4 regions of the Enterobacter sp. 4974935 genome follow, and region 4 is predicted to be linked to each of the others. Evidence: predicted binding sites of a transcription regulator. Region 4 holds the regulator's gene; each other region holds the start of a gene.
The links. Region 4 encodes PurR, which represses purine synthesis genes. Its sites were predicted from a motif close to CANGCAAACGTTTGCNTG; they were not measured.
Positions count from the first base shown of each region.

Region 1 (2,205 bases), 1.4 Mb from region 4:
GCGTTTGACCAACACCTGCGGAAATCAGCGTCACCGGGGTACCCGATTCCACCGCCATAAAGAAATCACCCGCTGGCGCGGCCAGATGAACGATATCACCCACGCTGGCGACGTTATGCAGCCAGCTGGATACCTGACCGCCTTCCTCACGTTTAACCGCAATGCGATAGCCTTTGCCGTCTGGCTTGCGGGTCAGGGAGTACTGGCGAATCTCCTGGTGCGGGAAGCCTTCAGGCTTCAGCCAGACGCCCAGATACTGCCCCGGCTGGTAATCGGCAACTGGCTGGCCGTCTACCGGCTCAAACTCAAAGCTGGTGATCAGTGCGCTGCGCGGGGTTTTCTCAACGATGCGGAAAGCACGCGTGCCTTCCCAGCCGCCATTCTTGCTGGCGTTTTCGCTGTAGATCTGCGCTTCACGGTTGATGAACACGTTTGCCAGCACGCCGTATGCCTTACCCCAGGCATCCAGCACTTCCTGGCCCGGGCTGAACATTTCGTCCAGGGTTGCCAGCAGGTGACTGCCCACGATGTTGTACTGCTCAGGTTTGATCTGGAAGCTGGTGTGCTTCTGCGCGATTTTTTCCACCGCAGGCAGCAGAGCCGGCAGGTTTTCGATGTTGCTGGCATAGGCGGCAATAGCGTTAAACAGCGCTTCGCGCTGATCGCCGTTACGCTGGTTGCTCATGTTGAAAATCTCTTTGAGCTCCGGGTTATGCGCAAACATGCGATCGTAGAAATGAGCGGTCAGTTTAGGACCCGTTTCAACCAGCAGGGGGATTGTGGCTTTCACGGTAGCGATGGTTTGGGCGTCGAGCATAGCAGCTTCCTTCTGATGTTACTTTAATGATGTATTTTATATGCATCTTATAAAAATACCCCTGCAATGTAAATGGTTCTTTGCATCGTGAAAAATATGCATCACAAAGCTGAAAAGAAATCCGTTGAAAATGGCGAGAGCTTTATTGCTCAAACCCTTGCGTGGCGTGGAGGTAAACGTTTGCGTAAAATCGTTTGTCAAGACCTGTTATCGCAGAACTATTCAGTTATACTGTTGCCCGTCGTCCAACAGGACTGCCTTTTCAGGCCAAAAATTTACTTGTTAGCTGAGTCAGGAGATGCGGATGTTAAAGCGTGAAATGAACATTGCCGATTATGATGCCGAACTGTGGCAGGCTATGGAGCAGGAAAAAGTACGTCAGGAAGAGCACATCGAACTGATCGCCTCCGAAAACTACACCAGCCCGCGCGTGATGCAGGCGCAGGGTTCTCAGCTGACCAACAAATATGCTGAAGGTTATCCGGGCAAGCGCTACTACGGCGGTTGCGAATACGTTGATATCGTTGAGCAACTGGCGATTGACCGTGCGAAAGAACTCTTTGGCGCTGACTACGCGAACGTCCAGCCGCACTCTGGCTCTCAGGCTAACTTCGCTGTTTACACCGCGCTGTTGCAGCCGGGCGATACCGTTCTGGGTATGAACCTGGCGCAGGGCGGCCACCTGACTCACGGCTCTCCGGTTAACTTCTCTGGCAAACTGTACAACATCATCCCTTACGGTATTGATGAGTCCGGTAAAATTGACTACGAAGACATGGCGAAGCAGGCCAAAGAGCACAAGCCGAAGATGATCATCGGTGGCTTCTCTGCTTACTCCGGCATCGTTGACTGGGCAAAAATGCGTGAAATCGCTGACAGCATCGGCGCGTACCTGTTCGTCGACATGGCGCACGTTGCCGGTCTGATTGCCGCTGGCGTTTACCCGAACCCGGTTCCACATGCGCACGTTGTGACCACCACCACCCACAAAACCCTGGCGGGTCCACGCGGTGGCCTGATCCTGGCGAAAGGCGGTGACGAAGAGCTGTACAAAAAGCTGAACTCCGCCGTGTTCCCAAGCGCCCAGGGCGGCCCGCTGATGCACGTTATCGCCGCGAAAGCCGTCGCGCTGAAAGAAGCAATGGAGCCAGAGTTCAAGGTTTACCAGCAGCAGGTTGCTAAAAACGCCAAAGCGATGGTGGAAGTGTTCCTGAATCGTGGTTACAAAGTGGTGTCCGGTGGGACTGAAAACCACCTGTTCCTGCTGGATTTGGTCGATAAGAACCTGACCGGTAAAGAAGCTGACGCAGCCCTCGGCCGCGCCAACATCACCGTGAACAAAAACAGCGTGCCAAACGATCCGAAGAGCCCGTTCGTGACTTCCGGTA
Region 1 is NZ_JBZWGT010000003.1:1,005,879-1,008,083, forward strand. It holds gene hmpA (NO-inducible flavohemoprotein) at 1-817, opposite strand, end outside; gene glyA (serine hydroxymethyltransferase) at 1,122-2,205, shown strand, end outside.
Region 1: a site for PurR is predicted at 987-1,004, ahead of glyA (serine hydroxymethyltransferase). Genes of this name have one in related genera too.

Region 2 (2,205 bases), 370 kb from region 4:
CGCTGACGCATATCGTTCAGCTCTTGTTCCCAGATTGCGCGCAGCGCATCGTTGCTCAGGATCGTCGCAACTACAGACGCACCGTGTGCCGGTGGGTTGGAGTAGTTAGCGCGGATCACGGACTTCATCTGGCTGAATGCGCGATCGACAGTTTGATCGTCAGCGGCCACCAGCGTACAGGCGCCGACACGCTCGTTATACAGACCAAAGTTCTTGGAATAGGAGCTTGCGACAATCAGCTCCTGATGGACGGCGGCGAATGCGCGCAGACCTTCAGCATCTTCTTCCAGACCACGGGCAAAGCCCTGGTAAGCGAAGTCGAACAGCGGCAGCCAGCCTTTTTCAACGGACAGCTTAGCCAGCTGTTCCCACTGTTCAAGCGTAGGATCGATACCAGTTGGGTTATGGCAGCAGCCATGGAACAGCACCACATCGCCCGCCTGGGCTTCGCTCAGGCTGGCCAGCAAACCATCGAAGTCCAGCGCGTGGTTTGCCGCGTCATAGTAGGCGTATTCACGGACTTCCAGACCCGCAGAATTAAACACGCTCTTGTGGTTCGGCCAGCTTGGATTGCTTACCCAGACACGCTTCACAGAGGTGTTTTTCGCCAGGAAATCTGCCGCCACGCGCAGTGCGCCGGTACCGCCTGGGGTCTGCGCCGTGCGGGCGCGTTTTTCGCTCACAATGGTGCTGCCTTTGCCGAACAGCAGCTCCTGGGTGCAGCGACCAAATTCAGGGATACCATCAATACCGAGGTAGTTTTTGGTGGTTTCGTTTTCCAGCAGATACTGCTCAGCTTTTTTGACGCTGGTCAGTACCGGAGTTTTGCCGGTTTCATCTTTATATACACCAATACCCAGGTTGATTTTGCCAGGGCGGTCGTCGGCACGAAACAGATCGGCCAGGCCCAGAATTGGGTCGGCAGGAGCGGCAGTAATGTTCTCAAACATGACGAAGTTCCATTGTGATTACAGAAGTGAAATCCGCTATCAGGTTAACGGTAGATTTACAAAATGCCAACCGTTTGCGACGAAAAGCGTGCGGCTTTTCAAAAGTCGCTATTATTTTCTCTCGGGAATAAAAAAACAGGGCCGAAGCCCTGTTCATTAAGCATATAGCAACGAGGTGTGCTGATTAGAACTGGTAAACCAGACCCAGAGCCACGATGTCGTCGTTGTTGATGCCCAGCTTGTTGTCGTCTTTCAGCTGGTTGATCTGATAGTCAACATAGGTAGACATGTTTTTGTTGAAGTAGTAGGTCGCACCGATATCAACGTAGTTGATGTAGTCTTCGTCACCGATACCTTCTACGTCTTTCGCTTTAGATTTGTAGTAAGCGATGGATGGACGCAGGCCGAAATCGAACTGGTACTGAGCGACAACAGAGAAGTCCTGAGACTTGTTAGCGAAACCACGGCTGCCCAGGCGCGCTGCGTTACGCATTTCGCCATAAATGGCTGCCAGGTAGATGTTGTTCGCGTCGTATTTCAGGCCGGTTGCCCACTGTTCAGCCTTGTCGCCTTTACCCCACTCCAGCGTCTGCTGGTTGTTGGTACGGTCAGCGGCGCCATAAGCACCGACAATGCCGAAGCCTTCGTAGTCATAGCTCAGAGAGGTCGCCCAGCCGTCGCCGTTGGAACGTACTGCGTCATCACGTTCATTTTTGCCCAGGTACTGAACACCAAAGTTCAGACCGTCAACCAGGCCGAAGAAGTTGCTGTTACGGTAAGTCGCCAGACCACCCGTACGGCCTGCGAAGAAGTTATCGCTCGCGCCGGTGTCGCCGCCAAACTCAGGCAGCATATCGGTGATGCCGATTGCGTCATAGACCAGACCGTAGTTACGACCGTAGTCGAAGGAGCCTGCGTCACCAAATTTCAGACCTGCGAATGCCAGACGGGTTTTGTTGCCGTTCTGCGCATCGCCGCCTTCAGAGTTGTTACCCTGGAAATTGTATTCCCACTGACCGTAGCCAGTCAGCTGATCGTTGATCTGAGTTTCACCTTTGAAGCCCAGACGCGCGTAAGTGTTGTCGCCATCGTTGCCCGCGTAATCAGAGAAGTAATGCAGGCCAACTGCTTTCCCGTAAAGATCTAATTTGTTGCCGTCTTTGTTATAGATTTCAGCAGCGTTTGCTGCACCGGCTACCAGCAGGGCAGGGACTACCACTGCCAGGATATTGCGCTTCATCATTATTTATTACCC
Region 2 is NZ_JBZWGT010000003.1:2,772,707-2,774,911, reverse strand. It holds gene AC4OVS_RS14665 (amino acid aminotransferase) at 1-950, opposite strand, end outside; gene ompF (porin OmpF) at 1,135-2,193, opposite strand.
Region 2: a site for PurR is predicted at 1,014-1,031, ahead of AC4OVS_RS14665 (amino acid aminotransferase). Genes of this name have one in related genera too.

Region 3 (2,205 bases), 1.4 Mb from region 4:
TCAGGATGAACGCGCTGGAAAAGGCTGATCGCCACCGAATCAGCAATGGTATAGGCCAGCTTTTTATCTTTTACCTGCTCCAGCAATTCGGTAGTGCCGAGTTTAGGATCGACCGTCCAGCTGAGGTTCGGGTATTTGTTCTCTTTCAACGCCCGCAGATCGTCAATCACCACATGGCCTGGCGCGATGGTCAATTGCTGGTCGGTAATGTCGGCCAGTGAGCGCGGGCGCAAGCTACCCACACGATAAACCACCTGCTGCGACACAGAGTAATAAGTCGGGCCCGGCTGATAATTTTTGCTGCGTTCGCTATTGTACACCAGACCTGCGGCGAGAATATCGGCACGGTCATGGTCTAAATCATCAAACAGCTGGTTGATGTTCTGCCGCACGGTGACTTTCAGCTTCACGCCCAGATAGTCCGCAAACAGCTGTGCCAGTTCGTAATCAAGACCAATGGTTTTACCGTTGATATCGTCGTATATAAGCGGAGAGGAGAGGGTACTGACGCGCAACTCCCCCCGCTCCTGAATGGCGGCGATACGGTTTTCGGCTTTGCCGAACCAGGGGATAGACGGCCAGAGGGCCACTGCCAGCAGCAACGTAACAATGCCGATGAGCAGATAATTAATCTTTAATTTTTTCAATTAGTTAATTCTCTGCGACGCCGGTTGCCTCAGTGTGCTGTAGTCATGTTAAGAGTAGAGTTTGCCATTGATTGAGCGGCATTTTGCGCAAAGTAGCGCCAGTTGGCAACCAATTAGAGAGACAGGTCACATCTATTGTTAAACAAAAAGGATGATTTTATTTCGACGCAAACGGTTTCGTCGGCGCTCAGGATTCTCTATAATGACGCCCGTTTTCCCCCCTTGCGCACACTGTAAGCGCCCCGGCGCTTCGAAGACGAGAGACTTATGATGGAAATTCTGCGTGGTTCGCCTGCACTGTCTGCCTTCCGTATTAATAAACTGCTGGCACGTTTTCAGGCGGCCGACCTTCCGGTAAGCAATATTTACGCTGAGTATGTCCATTTTGCTGACCTGAATGCCCCCCTGAATGCAGAGGAGCGCGTACAGCTGGAACGTCTGCTTAAATATGGCCCAAGCCTGAGCAGCCATACGCCGACCGGCAAATTAATCCTCGCCACGCCACGTCCTGGCACCATCTCCCCCTGGTCTTCCAAAGCCACCGACATCGCGCACAACTGCGGCCTGAGCCAGATTAACCGTCTGGAGCGCGGCGTGGCGTACTATGTGGAAGCGTCAACCCTGAGCGACGCGCAGTGGCAGGCCGTGACAGCGGAGCTGCACGACCGCATGATGGAGAGCGTGTTTGACTCTCTGGATGATGCGCAGAAACTGTTCTCCCACCATCAGCCTGCGCCGGTACAGAGCGTGGATCTGCTGGGGCAGGGGCGTCAGGCGCTGATCGACGCAAACCTGCGTCTTGGTCTGGCGCTCGCAGAAGATGAAATCGACTACCTTCAGGATGCATTCGTTAAGCTGAATCGCAACCCGAACGACATCGAACTGTATATGTTCGCGCAGGCCAACTCCGAGCACTGCCGCCACAAAATTTTCAACGCCGACTGGATTATCGACGGCGAACAGCAGCCGAAGTCGCTGTTCAAAATGATCAAAAACACCATGGAGCAAACCCCTGACCACGTGCTGTCTGCCTATAAAGACAACGCCGCGGTGATGGAAGGTTCCGAGGTGGGCCGCTTCTTCGCCGACCGCGAAGCAGGGCGCTATGACTTCCACCAGGAGCCTGCGCATATCCTGATGAAAGTGGAAACCCACAACCACCCGACGGCCATCTCTCCGTGGCCGGGTGCGGCGACCGGCTCCGGCGGTGAAATCCGTGACGAAGGTGCGACCGGTCGCGGCGCGAAACCAAAAGCGGGTCTGGTCGGTTTCTCCGTTTCCAACCTGCGTATCCCGGGCTTTGAACAGCCGTGGGAAGAAGATTTCGGCAAGCCAGAGCGCATTGTGACCGCGCTGGATATCATGACCGAAGGCCCGCTGGGCGGCGCGGCGTTCAACAATGAATTTGGTCGTCCGGCGCTGAACGGTTACTTCCGTACCTACGAAGAGAAAGTGGACAGCCACAACGGCGAAGAGCTGCGCGGCTACCACAAACCAATTATGCTGGCGGGCGGGATCGGCAACATTCGCGCCGATCACGTGCAAAAAGGTGAGATCG
Region 3 is NZ_JBZWGT010000003.1:996,155-998,359, forward strand. It holds gene mltF (membrane-bound lytic murein transglycosylase MltF) at 1-647, opposite strand, end outside; gene purL (phosphoribosylformylglycinamidine synthase) at 915-2,205, shown strand, end outside.
Region 3: a site for PurR is predicted at 812-829, ahead of purL (phosphoribosylformylglycinamidine synthase). Genes of this name have one in related genera too.

Region 4 (2,205 bases):
AGCGCCGTGGTTCAGGCTGGTCAGAATACGGGAAAGCATCAGCGTGGTGTAATCCGGCGAAATCGCGGAAAGCACATTTCCGAGAGTAAAAATTGCCATCAGGAAAATCAGCGCATTGCGTCGCGCGCGGTGCGAAAGCAGCAGCGTCATCAGCGGTGCGCCCACCATCACGCCGATCGCATAGGCGCTAATCAACATACCGGCCGCAGGGATAGAGACGTCCACACCCCGGGCGATAACAGGCAATAACCCCATCGGGGAGAATTCAGTGGTGCCAATCCCAAAGGCGCCAATCGCCAGGGCCAGCAGGGGAAAATTGATTTTCATGAAAAGACTCCGGATACCGTGCCGTTACCCGGCACAGACTAAGAAGGCAAAAGCATGACATCAATCACAAAAAATGAGAAGTTAACATTTTGGCAAAAGATTTTTGCCGGAGAGGTAACAATAGCGGCAAGGGAGGGAGAAGACTCTCCCTCCACCTAAATCAGTGCAGCGCAGCGGTTAAACCACCCGCAACAATCAGGGCAAGAACAACAATGGTGGTAAACAGCGAAAACTTCAGATCGGTACTCATCAATTTTTCTCCTTTTATTCACCCTACGAAAAGTGAGCTTGCTCATTTTTACACAGTTCAGGTCAAAAATCTTCCAGGATTTAAGCGGATATCCACTTTACCTCTTCCCCTTTTCATCAAGATAGGACAAAATTCCACGCTAAATTTATTAGCGTACCGGCCACTGACCCCCTCCTGACGTCCTGTGTCGTTTTCCCGGCGTGTCGCAACTCATGTTTGCGTGATAAGGGTGAGAGAAGGCAAACGTTTACCTTCAATTTTTTCAGGAGCTTAGGATATGGTCTGGAGTGACATTTAATGGCAACAATTAAAGACGTAGCAAAACGAGCAAACGTTTCCACTACAACCGTATCACATGTTATTAACAAAACGCGTTTCGTCGCTGAAGAGACGCGTAATGCCGTCTGGGCGGCAATCAAAGAGCTGCACTACTCGCCAAGTGCCGTCGCCCGCAGCCTGAAGGTTAATCACACCAAATCGATTGGCCTGCTGGCCACCAGCAGTGAAGCGGCCTACTTTGCTGAAATCATCGAAGCCGTTGAAAAAAACTGCTTTCAGAAAGGCTATACCCTGATTCTGGGCAACGCGTGGAACAACATTGAAAAACAGCGCGCTTACCTGTCAATGATGGCGCAAAAGCGCGTCGACGGCCTGCTGGTAATGTGTTCTGAATACCCCGAGTCGGTCCTTTCCATGCTGGAAGAGTATCGCCACATTCCGATGGTAGTGATGGACTGGGGCGAGGCGCGCGCAGACTTCACCGACTCTGTTATTGATAACGCTTTTGAAGGCGGCTACATGGCCGGGCGTTATCTGGTAGAACGCGGGCATCGTGAAATTGGCGTGATCCCGGGTCCGCTGGAGCGTAACACCGGTGCTGGCCGTCTGGCCGGTTTCATGAAAGCGATGGAAGAGGCGCTGATTACCGTGCCAGAAAACTGGATTGTCCAGGGCGATTTCGAGCCGGAGTCGGGCTATCGCGCCATGCAGCAGATCGTCTCCCAGCCGCATCGCCCTACCGCTGTATTCTGCGGCGGCGATATCATGGCAATGGGCGCGCTCTGCGCGGCGGATGAACTCGGCCTTCGCGTTCCGCAGGACATCTCGGTGATCGGCTATGATAACGTTCGCAACGCCCGTTTCTTTACCCCGGCGCTGACCACCATTCACCAGCCGAAAGATTCGCTGGGTGAAACGGCCTTCAATATGCTGATGGACAGGATCGTCAACAAGCGAGAACAGTCCCAGTCCATTGAGGTCCACCCGCGCCTGATTGAACGCCGTTCCGTTGCCGACGGTCCGTTCCGCGACTACCGACGTTAATCTCTTTACGGGGCCAGCTACGCTGGTCCCCGCAACCACTCCCGGTTCAGCGTTTCGCTGTCTCCCAGATAATCCAGCAGCCAGGCCATGGCGGGCGAGACGTCGTTTTGCTGCCACGTCAGACAGCATGCAGCATCCGGGAAAGGGTTTTCCAGCGTCAGAGCCACCCACTCTCCCGCGTCGATGCGCGGGCGCGCAAAATGCACCGGCACCATGCCAACGCACAGCCCCGCGCTCAGACAGGTGGCTGACGACTCCCAGTCCGGCGCAACCACGCGGCGCTGATTATCCAGCAGCCAGGTAAT
Region 4 is NZ_JBZWGT010000003.1:2,400,718-2,402,922, forward strand. It holds gene AC4OVS_RS12660 (MFS transporter) at 1-327, opposite strand, end outside; gene cydH (cytochrome bd-I oxidase subunit CydH) at 488-577, opposite strand; gene purR (HTH-type transcriptional repressor PurR) at 875-1,900, shown strand; gene punR (DNA-binding transcriptional activator PunR) at 1,918-2,205, opposite strand, start outside.